Regions from separate parts of the Pseudomonas sp. RSB 5.4 genome, predicted to be linked through region 3. Evidence: predicted binding sites of a transcription regulator. Region 3 holds the regulator's gene; each other region holds the start of a gene.

What was found. The regulator FliA, encoded in region 3, starts transcription of late flagellar genes. The targets are predictions, from matches to a motif close to CTAAAGTTTNNNNNNNNNNNGCCGNTAA.
Region 1: a site for FliA is predicted at 3,244-3,271, ahead of V9L13_RS26105 (methyl-accepting chemotaxis protein). Genes of this name have one in related genera too.
Region 2: a site for FliA is predicted at 3,501-3,528, ahead of V9L13_RS13670 (methyl-accepting chemotaxis protein). Genes of this name have one in related genera too.
Region 4: a site for FliA is predicted at 2,754-2,781, ahead of V9L13_RS02250 (methyl-accepting chemotaxis protein). Genes of this name have one in related genera too.

What each region holds. Positions count from the first base shown of each region.
Region 1 covers NZ_CP146986.1:5,807,955-5,813,189, forward strand. Annotated here, with positions in the region: gene V9L13_RS26090 (gamma-aminobutyraldehyde dehydrogenase) at 1-1,186, opposite strand, end outside; gene V9L13_RS26095 (LysR family transcriptional regulator) at 1,317-2,231, opposite strand; gene V9L13_RS26100 (tellurite resistance TerB family protein) at 2,424-3,146, shown strand; gene V9L13_RS26105 (methyl-accepting chemotaxis protein) at 3,513-5,135, shown strand; gene V9L13_RS26110 (chemotaxis protein CheW) at 5,135-5,235, shown strand, end outside.
Region 2 covers NZ_CP146986.1:3,030,872-3,036,106, forward strand. Annotated here, with positions in the region: gene V9L13_RS13660 (GAF domain-containing sensor histidine kinase) at 1-1,075, shown strand, start outside; gene V9L13_RS13665 (hypothetical protein) at 1,207-1,653, opposite strand; gene V9L13_RS13670 (methyl-accepting chemotaxis protein) at 1,764-3,386, opposite strand; gene V9L13_RS13675 (transporter) at 3,798-4,820, shown strand; gene V9L13_RS13680 (inorganic phosphate transporter) at 5,123-5,235, shown strand, end outside.
Region 3 covers NZ_CP146986.1:120,897-126,131, forward strand. Annotated here, with positions in the region: gene flhF (flagellar biosynthesis protein FlhF) at 1-544, shown strand, start outside; gene fleN (flagellar synthesis regulator FleN) at 658-1,488, shown strand; gene fliA (RNA polymerase sigma factor FliA) at 1,485-2,225, shown strand; gene V9L13_RS00535 (chemotaxis response regulator CheY) at 2,392-2,763, shown strand; gene V9L13_RS00540 (protein phosphatase CheZ) at 2,781-3,569, shown strand; gene V9L13_RS00545 (chemotaxis protein CheA) at 3,605-5,235, shown strand, end outside.
Region 4 covers NZ_CP146986.1:530,010-535,244, reverse strand. Annotated here, with positions in the region: gene V9L13_RS02260 (methyl-accepting chemotaxis protein) at 1-854, opposite strand, end outside; gene V9L13_RS02255 (Na+/H+ antiporter NhaC family protein) at 1,048-2,367, opposite strand; gene V9L13_RS02250 (methyl-accepting chemotaxis protein) at 2,822-4,969, shown strand; gene V9L13_RS02245 (sensor histidine kinase) at 5,172-5,235, opposite strand, start outside.

The sequences.
Region 1 (5,235 bases), 560 kb from region 3:
AGCGGGTCACGGTGACCACCGGGCCGAACACTTCGCGCTGGACGATTTCATCGCTCTGTTTGCAGCCAGCGAGCAGCGTCGGTTGGTAAAAGAAACCGGCGCCGGAATGCACCGCCGCGCCGGTCACCCGCTCGATGTGCGGCTGGCCGAGGGCGCGCTCGACGAAACTGGCGACGCGGTCGCGCTGGCGGGTGCTGATCAGCGGGCCGATCTCGTTGTCGGCATCGCGCTTGCCGGCGAAGCGCAGGCTGCTGACCGCTGCGCCGAGCTCGGCGACCAGTTTGTCGTGAATCCCGGCCTGCGCGTAGATCCGGCAAGCAGCGGTGCAGTCCTGCCCGGCGTTGTAGTAACCGTAAGTGCGCACGCCGTCGACCACCGCTTGAATGTCGGCGTCGTTGCAGACGATCACCGGGGCCTTGCCGCCGAGTTCAAGGTGTGTGCGTTTCAGGGTTTTTGCCGCCGCCTGAAGGATCTTCTGCCCGGTGACGATATCGCCGGTCAGCGAGACCATGCGCACCTTGGCGTGACCGACCAGATGGCTGCCGACGCCTTCGCCACCGCCGCAGATGATGTTGATGACCCCGCGCGGCAGGATCTCGGCGAGCGCTGGCGCCAGTGCGAGGATCGACAGCGGCGTGTGTTCGGATGGCTTGAACACCAGGGTGTTGCCGGCGGCGAGGGCCGGGGCGATTTTCCACGCGGCCATCATGATCGGGTAGTTCCACGGCGCAATCGACGCCACCACGCCAATCGGATCGCGGCGCACCATGCTGGTGTAACCCGGCAGGTATTCACCGCTGAGCTGACCGGTCTGGCAGCGCACGGCGCCGGCAAAGAAGCGGAACACGTCGACGGTGGCGGTCAGATCGTCCTGCCGAGCCAGGTGCAGCGGCTTGCCGCAGTTCAAGGATTCGAGGCGGGCGAGGTAGTCGGCGTGTTTCTCGACGGCGTTGGCGATTTCCAGCAGCAGGTTTGAGCGTTGCTGTGGCGTGGTGCGTGACCATTCTGTGAAGGCGCGGTGAGCGGCGAGGATCGCAGTTTCGACCTGCTCGGTGCTGGCCTCGGCAATGTGGGTGAGGATTTCACCGGTGGCCGGGTTGAGGATCGGTTCGACAAAACCTTGCCCGGCGACCAGTTCGCCGTCGATCAACAACGCGGTACACATCGGGGTCTGCACGCCAGCCATTTTCCGCGATCTCTTTTCTTGTGTGGTCATTGTTGCTCCCGTGCCCGGGAGCCGACCGTCTTATAGATGCAGCAAGACTAGTGCGCGGCTCCGAGGTCGACAAATTCTAAATACTGAAGGTGGCATTCGATTAAATAGATGGCTTGCGTCCGCCGTGCGGCTGCTCGCGGGCCACGGTTAAAAACGGGTCGACCAAAGCGGGGCGTGCAGTACCGCGGCGCCAGGCCAGACCGACATCGAGGGTCTGGTTGAGGTCGGCAATCGGCCGCGCTTCGATGATGTCGCCCTCCAGTGACCACGGGCGGTAAGTCATGTCCGGTTGAATCGATACGCCCAGACCCGCCGCTACGAGGCTTCGCACGGCTTCGGTGGAGGCCGTGCGCAGGGTGATCTTCGGTTGCAGCCCTGCGCCGCGCCACAAGCGCTGGGCATTGCGATCCATCTCGTCGACGTTCAGTTGAATCAGCGGTTCGCGAGCGACGTCGGCGAGGTTGATGCTGTCGTGTTCCAGCAATGGATGCTGGGCCGGCAGCCACAGACGGTGCGGCGAGTGGGTCAGCACTTCGGTCTGCAGGGCGTGACGGTCTTCGAGGTTGGAGAGGATCAGCACGCCGACATCGATCTCGCCGCTGACCAACAGGTGCTCGATGTAGGGGCGCTCGTCCTCCATCACGCGGATTTCGACATTGGGGTAGGCGCGCTGAAAACGGGTGAGCAGATCGGCGAGGTAGTAACCGGCGACCAGACTGGTCACGCCGACAATCAACTGCCCGGCGACCTGATCGGTGCTCTGTTGCAGGCTGCGCTTGGCATTGTCCACGGTAGCCAGAATCAGGTGCGCCTGCCGCAGGAATTGATGGCCCTGGTGAGTCAGGGTCATGCCCTTGGCGTGGCGGCTGAACAGGCTGACGCCGATTTCCTCCTCCAGTTGCTGGATCGCCAGGGTCAACGTCGATTGGGAAATGAATGCGGTTTGCGCGGCTGCGGAGATGGAGCCGGTCTCGGCCACCGCGATGAAATGACGGATCTGACGCAGGGTCATCATGAGCAGGGTACCCGGTGGGCGGTTTTTATAGATTGGCTGGAGTGTATATCTATTTTCACGAAGGGCTGTTGCCAGTGCCTGTGCAGGAAAGTGAGCAACATCTGGAAGCACACTCGCCGGCCGCTCGGGGGCACTTTCGAACTAGGCTGAGGGCCTGATAGATCCGGATAACCCCTGTTTTGGAGGCGGAACATGAACACCCGTGGATTGCTCGATCAACTACTCAAGTCCGGCCAGGATCTGTTGCAGAACAAGGCCGGTGGGGCGCAGAACAAACCGGCGGCTGGCGGGCTGGGCGGTTTGCTCGGTGGCACTTCAGGCGCTGGTGCGCTGGGTGGCCTGCTCTCGGGGGCAGGCGGTGGTGCTCTGGCGGCCGGGGCGATGGGCCTGCTGCTCGGCAGCAAAAAAGCGCGCAAGGTCGGCGGTAAAGTTGCGGTCTACGGTGGCCTCGCTGCCCTTGGTGTGCTGGCCTATAAGGCCTATGGCAACTGGAACGCCCAGAAAGGCACCGCCCCACAAACCGAACCGCAGACGCTGGATCGACTGCCACCGGCGCAAGCCGAGCAGCACAGCCAGGCGATTCTCAAAGCCCTCGTTGCAGCGGCCAAAGCTGACGGCCACATCGACGACCGCGAACGTCAGTTGATCGAAGGTGAATTCACCCGACTCGACAACGATCAGGAACTGCAACACTGGCTGCACGCCGAACTCAACAAACCCCTCGACCCAGCCGATGTCGCCCGCGCCGCCGGCACCCCGGAAATGGCCGCGGAGATGTACATCGCCAGTGTGATGCTGGTGGATGAGGAAAGCTTTATGGAAAAGGCCTATCTGGAAGAGTTGGCGAAGCAACTGAAGCTGGAGCCGGGTTTGAAGGTAGAGCTGGAGAAACAGGTACGACAGGCGTCGCTATAGAACTACCTGAACACGGTACTCATGTAGGAGCTGCGGCACGCTGCGATCTTTTGATGTTGGCCTTAAAAATCAAAAGATCGCAGCGTGCCGCAGCTCCTACAAGGTTTTGGACTGGACGCCGAAATGTGTAGGAGTGAGCGTGCTCGCGATTGCGTTTCCAGCCTCACAACAACAGCAATGGCCGATCCATCGCCCCTTTTTGCCATTCCATCGCTGGCACGCCAGCCCCGGATTGTCGGACAGTCCCACCCCAGAGCCTTCCCACCAAGCATGTCGGGCGGGCCCGAGGGTTAAAAAGCGTCTTATAAATGAAACACCGCCCTCGGCTATACTCCCCGCATTTCGACTTAGGCACGAGGACTCACTGTGAAGAACTGGACGTTGCGCCAACGCATTTTGGCGAGCTTTGCGGTGATTATCGCCATCATGTTGCTGATGGTCGTTGTTTCGTATTCACGCTTGCTGAAGATCGAAGCCAGTGAAAGCAGTGTGCGTGACGACGCGGTGCCCGGCGTCTATTACAGCTCGATGATTCGTGGCGCCTGGGTCGACAGCTATCTGCAGACTCAGGAACTGCTGGGCCTCAAGGAAGGGCAGGGCATCAGCAGCGAAGACGCGGCGGACTACAAGGCGTTCGAGACGCGCCTGCAAGAGCAGATGGCCAACTACCGCAACACCGTCACCACCGATGAAGACCGGGTCGAGTTCGCCGCGTTCGAGAAAGACCACGACGTCTACATGCAGATCCAGGATCAGGTGCTCGACTTGCACAAGCGCAACCTGGAAGCCGAAGCGGTCAAGCTGTTCACCGAGAAACTGACCCCGGCGTGGTACACCGGCCGCATGAAACTCAATGACATCATCGGCGAGAACAAGAAGGTTGCCGATCAGGCCATGGCCAACATCGACGAAGCGGTGGCAGCGGCCAAGGTCAGCATGTTTGTCTCGCTGCTGGTGGCGGTGCTGGCGGCCGGTGCCTGCGGTCTGCTGCTGATGCGCGCGATCATGGCGCCGATGAACCGCATCGTGAAGATCCTCGAAATCATGCGTACCGGCGACCTGAGCAGCCGTCTGAACCTCGACCGCAAGGACGAGTTCGGCGCGGTGGAAACCGGCTTCAACGACATGATGACCGAGCTGACGTCGCTGGTGTCCCAAGCCCAGCGCTCCTCGGTGCAGGTGACCACCTCGGTGACCGAAATCGCTGCCACCTCCAAGCAGCAACAGGCCACCGCTACCGAAACTGCGGCCACCACCACCGAGATCGGCGCGACCTCGCGGGAGATCGCCGCCACCTCGCGGGATCTGGTGCGCACCATGACCGAAGTGTCCACCGCCGCCGATCAGGCCTCGGTGCTCGCCGGTTCCGGCCAGCAAGGTCTGGCGCGGATGGAAGACACCATGCACTCGGTGATGGGCGCGGCCGATCTGGTCAACGCCAAACTGGCGATCCTCAACGAGAAGGCCGGCAACATCAATCAGGTGGTGGTGACCATCGTAAAAGTCGCCGACCAGACCAACCTGCTGTCGCTCAACGCCGCCATCGAGGCCGAGAAGGCCGGTGAATACGGTCGCGGTTTTGCCGTGGTCGCCACCGAAGTGCGGCGTCTGGCGGATCAGACCGCCGTCGCCACTTACGACATCGAACAAATGGTTCGCGAGATTCAGTCGGCGGTGTCCGCCGGCGTGATGGGCATGGACAAGTTCTCCGAAGAAGTGCGTCGTGGCATGTCCGAAGTGCAGCAGGTCGGCGAGCAGCTGTCGCAGATCATCCATCAGGTGCAGGCGCTGGCGCCGCGGGTGTTGATGGTCAACGAAGGCATGCAGGCCCAGGCCACCGGTGCCGAGCAGATCAACCACGCGCTGGTGCAGTTGGGCGATGCCAGCAGCCAGACTGTCGAGTCGTTGCGTCAGGCCAGTTTCGCCATTGACGAGCTGAGCCAGGTGGCCGTCGGGCTGCGCAGCGGCGTTTCGCGATTCAAAGTCTGATGAGCGAAATCACCGCCAAACGCAGCGCTGCGCCAGTGGCGAAGCAGGCGTTGTTCCTGCTGTTTCGCATCGGCAACGAACGTTACGCCTTGCGCGCCAC
Region 2 (5,235 bases), 2.9 Mb from region 3:
CGCCGTGGCGCGGGTCACCGAGGACTCGTGGACCACGTGTGCGGTGCTCGATCAACTGGAATTCGGCCTGCAAGTCGGCGGCGAACTGGATGTGGTCACCACCCTGTGCCACGAGATCCGCCAGTCACATGTCTCGGTGGTGATCGACAAGGCCAGCGAAGACCCGCTCTACCGTGATCACCACACCCCGCGCCTGTACAAATTCGAGAGCTATATTTCGGTGCCGGTGTTCCGCACTGACGGACGGTTCTTCGGCACCATTTGCGCCCTCGACCCGATCCCGGCGCAGCTCAGGTCCAGCACCATCCAGAGCACCATGGAGTCTTTCGCGCGGATGCTCGCGTTGCAGATCGAAGCAGAAGAAAACGCGCAACGCACCGAAACAGCGCTGTTGCAGGAGCGCGAAACCGCCGAGCTGCGAGAACAGTTCATCGCCGTGCTCGGCCATGACTTGCGCAACCCGTTGTTCGCCATCAGCGCCGGCGCCGAAATGCTCCTGCGCAAACATCCGGAACCGGCCATCGAGGGGCGGGTGCGTAATATCCTTGGCAGCGCGCAACGGGCGACGCGGCTGGTGGATGACGTACTCGACTTTGCTCGCGGGCGCTTGGGCAAAGGCATTCCGGTGGATATCCAGCCCTGCACGGACCTGACCGAAGCGGTGCAGCAGGTGGTGACGGAGATCCGCAACGTGCATCCCGGACGTACGATCAGTGCGTCCATTGGCGACTTGCAGGGTGTGCACTGCGACCGTGGACGGATTGCCCAGCTGCTGTCGAATCTGCTGGCCAATGCCGTGGCCCATGGCGACCCGACCGGGGATATCGAAGTCATCGCTCAGGTCGAGCAAGGTGCGTTGATGCTGGCGGTGAAAAATCAGGGGCATATTCCCGATGCGGTCCTGCCGCACCTGTTCCAGCCTTACTCGCGCCCGACCGGCAGCGCGCCCCAGGCCGGGCTCGGTCTGGGGCTGTACATCGCCAGCCAGATCGCCCAGTCCCACGGCGGGCATTTGCATGTCGCGTCCACCGCCCAAAGCGGCACGCTGTTCACCTTCAGCCTGCCGACAATCTGAAACACACCACAGATCCCTGTGGGAGCGGGCTTGCTCGCGAAGGCGTCGTGTCAGTCAATATTTTCAGTGACTGATACACCGCATTCGCGAGCAAGCCCGCTCCCACATTGGATTTTCAGTGCCTTTTGGAATCAGGCCGAAGTGCTGACCAGCGAACCCGAGCTGCTCGACCCGGAATCCTGCAACGCCTGCAACAACGCCGCCGTCGCGGTCTGCAGCGAAGCCGAGGTACTGGAGATTTGCGACTCGGCGGAGGCCACGTCGGCAGCCTTGGCATCAGCGTCTTCCTGCTTGGCCTGAGCCGCTTGCAGCGCCTGCTGCTGTTCCTGCAATTGCTTTTGCAGCTCGGCGATCTGCTTGCGCAGTTCTTTCACCGAATCCGACTCACCGCTGCTGTCGGAACTGCTGTCGCCCGCCGGAGCCGCGCCACCGCCGGCCGCCACTTTGCTGGTATCGGCGCTGACGCCCGCGCTGCTGGTTGCACTGGTTGAGGTGTCGTCACTGGCGTCGCTGATCTTGGTTTTGCTGGTGGCGGTGGTGACGGTCTGATTGATTGAAACAGAGGTGATGCTGACCATGGGATGGCTCCAATGCCGGTTATAGATAACCGGCCATCGGCGGCAGTCGCACGGATTTGAGATCGACTGTGTACCGACTCGGTAACCGAACCGGTACACGTCGGCTGACGTCAGGCGCTCAGGCGCGCGGTGACTTCATTGAGTTGCCCGGACAGGCCATGCAGATTCTGGCTGGCGCTTTCGGTGCGCTGCACGCTGTTGAGGTTGGTGCTGGCGATCGAGGTGATCTCGGTCAGGTTGCGCGAGATGTCTTCGGCCACCGAGGTTTGCTCTTCGGCAGCAGTGGCGATCTGGCGGTTCATGTCGCGGATCGCTTCCACGGCGTGGGTGATGCGCTCCAGCATGGCGCCGGCCTGGGTCACTTGCTCGACACTTTCGTCGCTGCGCGTCTGACCGCTTTCGATCGCTTGCGCCGCGTCCACGGCACCGGTCTGCACGTTCTGAATGATCTGGTTGATCTCGATGATCGACTCCGCCGTACGCTGCGCCAGGTTGCGCACCTCGTCGGCGACCACCGCAAAACCACGCCCGGCCTCGCCGGCCCGTGCCGCTTCAATCGCGGCGTTGAGCGCCAGCAGGTTGGTCTGCTCGGCGATGCCGCGGATCACTTCCAGCACCTTGCCGATGCGCCCGCTGTCGGCTTCCAGACGACGGATCACCTCTGCGGTGTTGGCGATTTCGCCACGCATCCGGGTGATGCTGTGGATGGTGCTCTGCATGACCTTTTCACCCTGCTGGGCGGACTGGTCGGCATCGTCGGCAGCCCGCGCCGCATCGGCGGCATGCCGGGCGACTTCCTGGGCGGTGGCGGACATTTCGTTCATTGCCGTGGCCACCTGATCGGTGCGGTTGAACTGCTCGTTGGTACCGCCGGCCATGGTTGTAGCGATGGCGTTCAGCTCGCCGCTGGCGCTGTCCAGATCACTGGCGCTGCGTTGCAGTTGGGTGAAGGTTTCGGCGAGAAAATCACGCAGGGTATTCGCCGCGGCAGCAAGGTTGCCCAACTCGTCCTGACGGTCGTTGGCGACGCGTTCGGCGAGGCGCCCACGGCTCAATTGGGTGACGTAATCGATCAGCTTGCGGATCGGGTCGATCAGGTTGCGGTTGACCAGCCACAGGCTCAGCAAACCGATCAGCAGACCAGAACCGAGCATCACCAGAATCCCCAGCAGCACAGTACGGTCGGCGCTTTCGCTGATGCTGGCCGACAACACATCACCCTGTTTGCGCAGCTCGGCCACCAGTTCGCTCATCTGATCGCTGGTGGCGCGGTCCACACCTTTGACGGCGCTGTCGCCGGCCGTTGGATCGCCACCGGCAGCGACGTAGGCATCGCGGCCTTTCTGGTAGGCGCTGCCGAGTTGGCGGTGCTCTTCACGCAGACGCTCGATGCGGGTTTTCAGCGCCGGCTCAAGGCCTTTCTGGCCGGCCAGTTCACCGAGAATGTTTTGCACATCGCGCTGACGATCTTCGAACTGGCCCCAGTACTTGGCCAGGTCCGTCGGTTGCTTGCCGCGCAGCAAGACGTTTTTCCACTCCTGCACCTGCACTTTGAATTGCAGGTTGGCCTCGTCGATCAGTTGCGAGGTGTGCAACGGGCCGGCGATCAACTGGCTGTAGTTCTGCACGCCGTTGGACAGGAAATGAAAGCAGGCCAGTGCGATCAACAGCATCGCCAGCAGGCTGCCGCCCAGCAGGGCGAGAATTTGTGCTCTCAAGGATTTTTGCAGCATCGCGAGATACTCAGGACAGGGATGAGGCACGCCCGGTAAGGCGTGGAATTTTGCCGGACATCCGTGTCGGCGAGCCTTGGCTCATGGCCAAGCGCGCGCAACGTAACCTAAGCGTGATCGGCGTACCAGAGCGCTTCTTGAAGAAAATCCGACCATTGGTAGGTGAATTAAGAGACTGTGATCGACCCTGGCACAGGGTGGGAGCGGGCTTGCTCGCGAAAGCGGCGTGTCATCCACATCATCACTCAATGATCATCCGCATTCGGGAGCAAGCCCCCTCCCACAGGATTGCCGGTAATGATCACGATCACTGTCATTTTGCAGTCACACAAGCGTCATGCGTGATTGCGATGATGCGGCTCAGTGAACCTGCCATTCCGCGACCGACACCCCTCATCGCAGCGAGCCTCCATGAATCACAGCCTCGATATCAGTCATCGCGATCCTGATTTGTTCGGTTTGCTTTACGGCTTCCGTTTTCGTCCCGGTGAACGTGGCCGCGAAGTCGATTCGGCGACCGCCCTGCGTTGTCTGCAAGACGACAGCGACAGTGATGAATTCCTCTGGCTGCACCTGAACCTGGCGCACGCCGCGTGCGAGCGCTGGATGAAAAGTCATCTGCAATTGCCCGAAGAGTTTTTCGAAGCGTTGCACGAAGGTTCGCGCTCGACGCGTATCGAGCACGTCGACTCGGCGTTATTGGCAGTGGTCAACGACGTGGTGTTCAACCTCAGCAGCATGGTTTCCTCGGACGTGTCGACGCTGTGGGTCTGCGTGCGCAGCAAACTGATCGTCAGCGCACGCCTGCAACCGCTGCACTCGGTGGACAAATTGCGTTCGTCGGTGAAGGCCGGCGAATGCTTTCGCTCGCCGTCGGAACTGCTGGTGCACTTGCTGCGCGATCAGGGCGAAGTGCTGACGCAGATCGTGCGCAAGACCAGCATGAGCGTCGATCAGGTCGAGGACGAATTGCTCTCCTCACGCCTGTCGACCAACCGCGCCGAACTCGGCGCCAACCGCCGGGTGCTGGTGCGCCTGCAACGCCTGTTGGCGCTGGAGCCGGGTTCGCTGCTGCGCCTGCTCAACCGTCCGCCGCCGTGGCTGCAGAAGGAAGACGTCAAGGAGCTGCGCAAATCCACCGAGGAGTTCGCGCTGATCATCAACGACCTCACCGCCCTCGGCGAGCGGATCAAACTGCTCCAGGAAGAAATCGCCGCCAACCTCAACGAACAGAGCAACCGCACCCTGTTCACCCTGACCGTGGTCACGGTGCTGGCGCTGCCGATCAACATCATCGCCGGTTTCTTCGGCATGAACGTGGGGGGCGTGCCGCTGGCAGGTGATCCGGAGGGGTTCTGGATTCTGGTGGCGCTGGTGGTGACGTTTACCGCGATTGCCGGGCGTTGGGCGTTTCGCAAGCGTGGGGATTATTAAGAGCAAAAGATCGCAACCTTCGGCGGGGTGACACCGTCCCCTGTGGCGAGGGAGCTTGCTCCCGCTCGGCTGCGCAGCAGTCGTAAATCAGTCAACGCGGGCTCACTGATACATTCATGTGAATGGGTTTCGGGGGCGCTTCGCACCCCAGCGGGAGCAAGCTCCCTCGCCACAGGGGGTATCTCTCGGCTTTAGATCAGTGGTAGGGCTAATAAAGCAAACACTGACCTGCCGCAGTCTCTCTGTAATATTTAGCAACGATCATGACCGACATTCCTTCCCTCGCTCAGGATTGTCCGCTCATGGCTACTCCCTCCCTGACCGCCCGCCAGGCCTCTGCCCCCAGTGGCAGGCCAGCCCTCGACAAGAAAACCGGCCCGTTCACCTACGTGATCTTTTTCGCGGTGCTCGCGAT
Region 3 (5,235 bases):
CTTCCGCATCGGCGCCCAGGAACAACTCAAGACCCTGGGGCGGATTCTCAATGTGCCGGTTACGCACGTCGATCCGGGCCAGTCGCTGGTGCAGGCACTCGACCCGCTGCTGCGCAAACGCGTGGTGCTGATCGATACCGCCGGCCTGCAGGCCAGCGATCCGGCACTGCGCATGCAGCTGGAAAGTCTGGCCGGGCGTGGCATCCGTTCAAAAAATTATCTGGTGCTGGCAACCACCAGCCAGAAACAGGTTCTAACCGCCGCTTATCACAGTTACAAGCGTTGCGGGCTTGCCGGCTGCATCCTGACTAAACTGGATGAGACGGCCAGCCTTGGCGAAGTGTTGAGCCTGGCGATCAGTCATGAACTGCCGGTCGCCTACCTGACCGACGGCCCACGGATTCCGGATGATCTGCATCTGCCGCGCCGTCATCAATTGGTCAGCCGCGCCGTCAGCGTGCAAATGCAGGAAGAACCCAGCGAAGAAGCCATGGCTGACATGTTCGCTGATATCTACCACAGCCCGACCAAGCAGGTTGGCTGAGGTAATGAACAGTTTTTGTACCTACATCGATGGTCTGCCATGCATTGTTCCGGTTGAGAACGCGCAGCCAGTAATGTGGCCTCCGTCTATGCAAGACAAGGTAAAGAAATAACATGGGCAGCATGCATCCCGTACAGGTGATCGCGGTGACCGGCGGCAAAGGTGGCGTCGGCAAGACTAACGTGTCAGTGAACTTGTCTCTGGCGCTGGCAGAGCTTGGCCGTCGGGTCATGCTGCTGGACGCCGATCTGGGGCTGGCGAACGTCGACGTTCTGCTGGGACTGACCCCCAAACGCACTTTGGCCGATGTCATCGAAGGCCGCTGTGAGCTGCGCGACGTGCTGTTGCAGGGCCCCGGCGGGATCCGCATCGTGCCGGCCGCTTCCGGCACCCAGAGCATGGTGCACCTGAGCCCGGCACAACACGCCGGTCTGATTCAGGCCTTCAGCGACATCGGCGACAACCTCGATGTGCTGGTGATCGACACCGCTGCAGGTATTGGTGACTCGGTAGTCAGTTTTGTCCGCGCCGCGCAGGAAGTGTTGCTGGTGGTCTGCGACGAGCCGACCTCGATCACCGACGCCTACGCGCTGATCAAACTGCTCAACCGCGACTACGGCATGAACCGCTTCCGCGTGCTGGCCAACATGGCGCAGAGCCCGCAGGAAGGGCGCAACCTGTTCGCCAAGTTGACCAAGGTCACGGATCGCTTCCTCGACGTCGCCTTACAATACGTCGGCGCGGTGCCGTACGACGAAAGCGTGCGCAAGGCAGTGCAGAAGCAGCGAGCGGTCTATGAAGCCTTTCCGCGTTCCAAGTGCGCGCTGGCGTTCAAGGCGATCGCGCAGAAGGTCGATACCTGGCCGCTGCCTGCCAACCCGCGTGGCCACCTGGAGTTTTTCGTCGAGCGCCTCGTGCAGCAAACGGCAGGGCCTGTGCTATGACCGCCAGCGGTATGAACTACTACAAGAAGTCGGCACGTGACGCGCAGTACGAGTTGATCGAGCGTTACGCGCCACTGGTCAAGCGCATTGCCTATCACCTGCTGGCGCGCTTGCCGGCGAGTGTGCAGGTTGAAGACCTGATTCAGGCCGGGATGATCGGCCTGCTCGAAGTCTCGACCAAATACGACGCCAGCAAAGGCGCCAGTTTCGAAACGTACGCGGGCATCCGGATCCGCGGCGCGATGCTCGACGAAGTACGCAAAGGGGATTGGGCACCGCGCTCGGTTCACCGCAACACCCGTATGGTCAGTGACGCAATTCGGGCAATTGAAGCTAAAACCGGCCGTGACGCTAAAGATCACGAGGTTGCGGCCGAACTCCAATTGAGTCTCGACGATTACTACGGGATTTTGAATGACACCCTGGGCAGCCGGCTGTTCAGTTTCGACGACCTGTTGCAGGACGGCGAACACGAAGGGCTGCACGAGGATGGCGCCAGTGCTCATCTTGAGCCGTCACGCGATCTGGAAGATGAACGCTTCCAGGCGGCGCTGGCGGACGCGATTGCCAATTTGCCGGAGCGTGAGCGACTGGTGTTGGCGCTGTACTACGACGAAGAGCTGAACCTCAAGGAGATCGGTGAAGTCCTTGGCGTCAGTGAATCGCGGGTCAGCCAGTTACACAGCCAGTGCGCGGCCCGTTTGCGGGGGCGTTTGGGGGAGTGGCGAGCGCGCTGAAGGCAGTGTGGGGACACTGCGAACGAGGCTGGTGCGGTGATGAACGGCACCGGTCTTGCTCTGTTGTGCTCCAGACAGTCTTCGAGTGCTGCGCCGATTGATTGAAGTGGCGCGTCCAGGTGCTGGGCGCGTTTAAGACTGCTTGGAGGTCGAATTGAACAAAGACATGAAAATCCTCATCGTTGATGACTTCTCAACGATGCGGCGGATCATCAAGAACCTGCTGCGGGATCTTGGGTTCACCAACACCGTCGAGGCCGACGATGGCACTACCGCCATTCCGGTGCTCAACAGCGGCAGCATCGACTTTCTGGTAACGGACTGGAACATGCCGGGCATGACCGGTATCGACTTGCTGCGCCACGTGCGTGCCGATGAAAAACTCAAGCATCTGCCGGTGCTGATGGTGACCGCTGAAGCCAAGCGCGAGCAGATCATCGAGGCCGCTCAGGCCGGTGTGAACGGCTACGTGGTCAAACCTTTCACGGCTCAGGCGTTGAAAGACAAAATCGAGAAGATTTTCGAACGCATCGGCTGATGACGCGCGGGGGAGCTATGGAGCATAACGAATCTTCACAGGGCGATTTCGAGTCGACCCTGAAAAAACACGCGGTCGAACTGGTCGAGAGCCTTGAAAAAGGCAGGTTCGGCGACGCTGTGCAACTGATCCATGAGCTCAATCAGACCCGTGACCGCGGCCTGTATCAGGAAGTGGGCAAGCTCACACGCGAACTGCACAGTGCGATCGTCAATTTCCAGATCGATCCGCACATGCCGCAGGCCGAGGAAGTGTCGCAAATCACCGACGCCACCGAACGCCTGGGCTATGTGGTCAAGCTGACCGAAGCCGCGGCCAACCGCACCATGGATCTGGTGGAAAGCGCCACCCCGGTGGTCAATGGCCTGGCTGAAGAAGCCCAGGCCCTGAGCACCGATTGGGGCCGCTTCATGCGTCGCGAGGTCGGGGCTGAAGAGTTCCGCGAGCTGGCGCGCCGGGTCGACGGTTTTCTGTCACGCAGCAGCACGGACAACCGTGCGGTGTCGAGCAACCTCAACGACATCCTGCTGGCTCAGGATTACCAGGACCTCACCGGTCAAGTGATCAAGCGTGTGACCCAGCTGGTCACCGAAGTCGAAAGCAATTTGCTCAAACTCGTCCTCATGGCCAGTCAGGTTGACCGCTTTGCGGGCATCGAACACGACCGTGCCGCGATGCTTGCAGAAAAAGATCCACAAAAACATCTCTCGCAGGGTGAAGGTCCGCAGATTCATGCCGATAAACGAGAAGACGTTGTGTCCGGTCAGGACGATGTGGACGATTTGTTATCCAGCCTTGGATTTTGAGTTTAGGTTTTTAGACCTGTAGGAGCACCCCATTAATGAGCTTCGGCGCCGATGAAGAGATCCTTCAGGATTTCCTGGTTGAGGCCGGCGAGATTCTTGAGCAACTGTCCGAGCAACTGGTCGAGCTGGAAAGCCGCCCGGATGACGCAGATCTGCTCAACGCAATTTTTCGCGGTTTCCACACTGTAAAAGGGGGCGCCGGCTTCCTTCAGCTCAATGAGCTGGTGGAGTGCTGTCACATCGCCGAAAACGTGTTCGACATCCTGCGCAAGGGTGAGCGTCGCGTTGATGCAGAACTGATGGACGTGGTGCTTGAAGCACTGGACGCGGTGAACAGCATGTTCAGCGAAGTCCGTGAGCGTGCACCGATCACTGCTGCAACCCCGGAACTGCTGGCTGCGCTGGCGCGTCTGGCCGAACCGCAATCGGCGGACGAAGCCCCGGCTTCGCCAGTGGCCGAGATGATCGAAGAGCTGGTCGTCGAAGGCGATTCCGGCGACATCACCGATAACGAATTTGAACAGCTGCTGGATTCGCTGAACGCCGTCAAGGCTGAAGCCGAAGCCCCGGCCGCTGCTGCACCTGCGCCAACTGCCGATACGGCAGCGAGCGATGAAATTACCGACGCTGAATTCGAGTCGTTGCTCGATCAGTTGCACGGCAAGGGCCAGTTCGCGCCAGACGCCGTGGCACCGACAGCGGCCGCTCCGGCGGCACCGGCTGCCGGTGACAGCTCGGACATCACCGACGACGAATTCGAAGCACTGCTCGATCAGTTGCATGGCAAGGGTAACTTTGCCGTTGAAGCACTCGAGTCGGCGATTGCCTCGGCACCGGCTGCGCCAGCCGCTCCGGTTGCCGCTGCCGCCGGCAGTGATCTGATCAGCGATCACGAATTCGAATCGCTGCTCGATGAGTTGCACGGCAAAGGCAAGTTCACCGATGTCGGCGCCGCTGCTGCGGGCACCGCGTCGACTGTGGCCGCGCCAGCCGCCAAGGCCGCCGCTGCACCGGCTGCTGCACCGAAAGCTGCACCCAAGCCTGAGCCAAAAGCCGAAGCGCCAAAACCGGCCGCCGCTGCTGCACCGGCGCCGGCGCGTGCCGCCGCTGTTCCGCCACCGGAAAAACCGGCCAGCGAAGCCGAAACCACTGTTCGTGTCGATACCGCGCGTCTCGACGAAATCATGAATATGGTCGGCGAACTGGTACTGGTGCGTAACCGTCTGGTGCGCCTGGGCCTCAACAGCGGCGACGAAGCCATGTCCAAGGCCGTGTCGAACCTCGACGTGGTCACGGCTGACTTGCAGACCGCGGTGATGAAGACCCGGATGCAGCCGATCAAGAAGGTCTTCGGGCGCTTCCCGCGTCTGGTTCGTGACCTGGCGCGTCAGCTCAAGAAAGAGATCAACCTGGAACTGGTGGGTGAAGAAACCGACCTCGACAAAAACCTTGTCGAGGCCCTGGCCGACCCGCTGGTCCACTTGGTGCGCAACGCGGTCGACCACGGCATCGAGTCGCCGGAAGAGCGCGAAGCGTCGGGCAAGGCCCGCGGCGGTCGTGTGGTGTTGGCGGCCGAGCAGGAAGGCGATCACATCCTGTTGTCGATCTCCGACGACGGCAAGGGCATGGACCCGAACGTCCTGCGTTCGATCGCGGTAAAACGCGG
Region 4 (5,235 bases), 410 kb from region 3:
ATCTGCCGCACCAGACCGTGGATCTTGTCGACGAAACGGTTGAACGAGCCAGCCAGTTCGCCGAGTTCGTCCTGGCTGGTGATGTTCAGCCGACGGGTCAGATCGCCCTCGCCCGCCGCGATGTCGTCGAGGTTGGCTTTCATCAGGTTCAGCGGGCGCAGAATGGTGTTGGCCAGCAGCATCCCCGCGATGGCAATCACCAACAGCACCACCAGCGCCACACCAACGATGCTGAGGATCACCCCTTCCATGCGCTCCTGCACTTGCGCCTGCACCACCGCGACTTGCGCTTCGATGCCGTCGAGGTTGACCGAGGTACCGACCGCCATGTCCCATTTCGCCAGGTACTCGGTGTAACCGAGTTTCGGCACCAGCACGTTGGCATTGCCCGGCAGTGGCGAGCTGTATTGCAGATAGTGGGTGCCGTCCTTCGCCACTTTCACCAGGCCGAGGTTGACGTAGACGCCGTTCGGGTCACGGTTGTCCTTGAAACTTTTGCCCACGCCTTCGGGATCGTTGGCCTTGAACAGGCGCACGGTCTCGGAGTCGTAGCCGAAGAAGTAGCCGTCCTTGCCGTAGCGGATGCCCGACAGCAGCTTGATCGCCTGCGCCCGCGCCGCGTTGTCACCGGGGGCGGCAGCGTCGTACAGCGGCTTGATCGTGGTCATCGCCACGGCGACGTAACTTTGCAGCGTGGCCTTGGCGTCGGCCAGCAGGCGCTCGCGGGTCTGTTCGACTTCGGTGTGCGCCTGTTGCTGGAGAATGAACAGCGTGGTCAGGCTGATGACCAGCGCAAAGAGCAGCACCGGCAGGACGGCAAGGGACAGGACTTTGGCCTTGAGACTCAAGCGCATGGGGGGGCTCACTCTTTTGGTTTTATTGGCGTGGTTAAAGGCGTTAACGGCACGCGCAAGCAAAAGTTGAGCGGGGGATTCACCGCATTCCCCTGTGGGAGCGGGCTTGCTCGCGAAGGCGTCGTGTCAGTCAACATTTATGTTTCTGATACACCGCATTCGCGAGCAAGCCCGCTCCCACAGGTTTCAGCGTTTACAACACCATCGCGGCCACCCAGCCAAACGCCAGCAGCGGCAGGTTGTAGTGCAGGAAGGTCGGGACCACGGTGTCCCAGATGTGGTGATGCTGGCCATCGACGTTCAGCCCGGAGGTCGGGCCCAGTGTCGAGTCCGAGGCCGGCGAGCCGGTGTCGCCCAGCGCCCCGGCGGTGCCGACGATGCACACGATGGCCATCGGGCTGAAGCCCAACTGCACGCACAGCGGCACGAAAATCGCCGCCAGAATCGGCACCGTGGAGAACGACGAGCCGATACCGATGGTTACCATCAGGCCCACCAGCAGCATCAACAGCGCGCCGATCGCCTGACTGTGATCGATCCACGCCGCCGCACTTTCGACCAGCGAGCGCACTTCGCCGGTAGCCTTGAGCACTTCGGCGAAACCCGAGGCAGAGATCATGATGAAGCCGATCATCGCCATCATTTTCATGCCTTCGGTAAACAGGTCATCGGTCTCGCGCCACTTGACGATGCCCGAGGCCGAGAAGATCAGGAACCCGGCCAGTGCGCCGATAATCATCGAATCCAGCAGCAACTGAATGATGAACGCGGCGGCGATTGCCAGACCGGCAATGCCAATGGTCTTCGGGTTGTAGGCGACGCTGACTTGCTCGACCTGCTCGATCTTCTCCAGATCGTAAACGCGCTTTTTCCGATAGCTGAAAAACACCGCCATCAACAGGCCGAAGACCATGCCCAGGGCCGGAATCGCCATGGCGTGCATGACGTTGATCTGGCTGATATCGACCCCGGCCTTGCTGACGTTGGCCAGCAGGATCTGGTTGAGGAAGATGTTGCCGAAACCCACCGGGAACACCATGTACGGGGTGATCAGGCCGAAGGTCATGACGCAGGCGATGAGCCGGCGATCCAGCTGCAACTTGGTCAGTACATAGAGCAGCGGCGGCACCAGCAGCGGGATGAACGCAATGTGGATCGGCAGGATGTTCTGCGAGGCAATCGCCACCACCCACAGCAGGCCGATCAGCAGCCACTTGACGCTGCCGCCGCCGGTCGAGTGTTGGCGGTCGACCATCGCCAGGGCCTTGTCGGCCAGCGCATGGGCCAGTCCGGACTTGGCAATCGCCACGGCAAAAGCGCCGAGCAACGCGTAGGACAATGCTACCGTCGCCCCGCCACCCAGGCCGCTGTTGAACGCCTTGAGCGTGGCGTCGATGCCCAGACCACCGGTCAGGCCACCGACCAGCGCACCGACGATCAGGGCGATCACCACGTGCACGCGGGACAGGCTGAGGATCAGCATGACGCCGACCGCAGCAATCACTGCATTCATTTCACTACCTCAAAAACACTGCGATGAAATCATCACCGCCAGACAGGATGAGTCCGCCAACGCTTGACCGGCGGATTTGCAAAGAGGGTCTTATTAGAAGGGCGCGCACTGTGCCGCAGAGTGGCGGCGGTGTCAAAGCGAGCGGCTGAACTGAAATGTAACTGACAATGCAGAACCCTGCGGTAAGGAGATCAATGTAACGGGCAATGGAGAACCCTGTGGCGAGGGGATTTATCCCCGATCGGCTGCGCAGCAGTCGCCAAACCTGACTATGCAATTTCTTTGAACGATTGTGAGGGCGGCTTCGCCCCCCATCGGGGATAAATCCCCTCACCACAGGTATCTGATCGCCAGCATGCGGCAATTGGTCATATTGCGTCTGAACAATAAAGAAAGCCGAAACGCGGCCGTTACAGTGCAAAGTCTCAGATATTTATCGAATAAGGACGTCTCCATGTCGCTCAGACAACTTTCCATTCAATGGAAAATCACCCTGCTCGCCGGCCTGTGCCTGGCGGGCATCGTGACCCTGCTGGTGGGTCTTTCGCTGTATCGCATGGAGCACAGCTCCGAGCTGGTGAAAGCTTCGAGCATGGAGATGCTGACCGAGTCAGCCCAGGCGCGCATTGAATCCCAAGGCGAAGTGCAGGCTGCCGGGATTCGCCAGCAGTTCATGGACGCCTATCAATACGGTCACGGTTTCTCGCGGCAGGTGCTGTTCCTGCGCGAACAGGCCGAGAAGCGCTTCCTCGACGCCTTCGACCTGCGCGAAGACATGACCCGCCAGGTCAAGTCCGCCCTGCAAGCCAACCCGGATCTGCTCGGTCTGTCGCTGGTGTTCGAAGCCAACGCGCTGGATGGCAAGGATGAACTGTTCGCCGGTCAGGCCGAGCTGGGCAGCAACGACAAGGGCCGCTTCGCCCTGTACTGGTCGCAGCCGACGCCCGGCAAAGTCACCTCGATGGCACTTCCGGAAAGCGACATGGCCGACACCAGCACCGGCCCCAGCGGTCAGGCCGCCAACGCCTGGTTTACCTGCCCGCGCACCACGCTCAAGCCGTGCGTGATCGAACCGTACTTCTATGTGATCGACGGTCAGAACGTGCTGATGACCAGCATCGTCTTCCCGCTGATGGTCAACGGTAAAGTCATCGCCTCGCTGTCGGTAGACATCAACCTCAACAGCCTGCAAGCGATCAGCCAGGGCGCGAGCAAAAAGCTCTACGACGGCCAGACTGCCGTGAGCATCATCAGCCCCACCGGTCTGCTCGCCGGCTACAGCCCGGACGCCAGCAAACTGAGCAAGCGCCTGGATGCCGTGGATACCGTCAGCGGCGCCGAACTGCTGCGTCAACTCGCCGCCAGCAGCAGCGTCAGCAGCCTGCACAGCAACGGCCAGTTGAAAGTGTTGTCGCCGTTCCAGCCGATCCCCGGCGGCCCGTCGTGGGGCGTGTTGCTCGACGTGCCGGAAAAGGTGCTGGTCAGCCGCGCCGAAGCGCTCAAGCAGCAACTCGATGCGAGCAACAACTCCGGCACCCTGATCGAGCTGAGCCTCGGCGTGCTGGCGGCATTGGTCGGCCTGCTGCTGGTGTGGCTGATGGCGCGCAGCGTGACCAAACCGATCCTCGGCGTGGCGCATATGCTCGAAGACATCGCCAGTGGTGAAGGTGATCTGACCCGCCGTCTGGCCTATGACAAGCAGGATGAACTCGGTCAACTGGCCGGCTGGTTCAACAAGTTCCTCGACAAGTTGCAACCGATCATCGCCGAGGTGAAACGCTCGGTGCAGGACGCACGCAACACCGCCGACCAGTCCTCGGCCATCGCCACCCAGACCAGCGCCGGCATGGAACAGCAATACCGTCAGGTCGATCAGGTCGCCACTGCGTCCCACGAAATGAGCGCCACCGCGCAGGACGTTGCGCGCAGCGCCGCGCAAGCCGCCGAAGCGGCGAAGGACGCCGACCGCGCCACCCGTCAGGGCCTGACCGTGATCGACCGCACCACTGCGAGCATCGACACCCTGGCCGCCGACATGAGCGCGGCGATGGTTCAAGTCGAAGGCCTGGCCGCCAACAGCGAAAAGATCGGCACCGTGCTGGAAACCATCCGCGCCATTGCCGAACAGACCAACCTGCTGGCCCTCAACGCCGCGATCGAAGCAGCGCGTGCCGGTGAAGCCGGGCGCGGTTTTGCCGTGGTCGCCGACGAAGTGCGCAACCTCGCCCGCCGCACCCAAGAGTCGGTGGAAGAAACCCGTCAGGTGATCGAACAACTGCAGACCGGTACTCAGGATGTGGTCGGGTCGATGGGCAACAGCCATCGTCAGGCTCAGGGCAGTGTCGAGCAGGTCGGGCAAGCGGTGACCGCACTGCGCCAGATCGGCGATGCAGTGACGGTGATCAGCGACATGAACCTGCAGATCGCCAGCGCGGCGGAAGAACAGAGCGCGGTGGCCGAGGAGATCAACAACAACGTGGCGACCATTCGTGACGTGACCGAATCGCTGTCCGGGCAGGCCAATGAGTCGGCGCGGGTGAGCCAGTCGCTGAACAGCCTGGCGAATCAGCAGCAGAGTCTGATGGATCAGTTCCGGGTCTGATTCGAAGGTGGTGGGGTGTCAGTGGGCTTTCCCCCTCACCCCAGCCCTCTCCCCCAAGGGAGCGAGGGGGAAAGGGAGCCGATCTCCGTAGGCTTCAAGGCTGGAGTCCGGCGCGATATCTCATTTCGGTGTAGCTCGAAAAAACACCTCGGTCAGTCCCCTCTCCCCCCGGGAGAGGGTTAGGGTGAGGGGCTTCCAAGACTCACCGCCGAGGCAATTCGATCACTACCTTCAACCCGCCCCACTCGCTCTCGCCCAGCACCAGC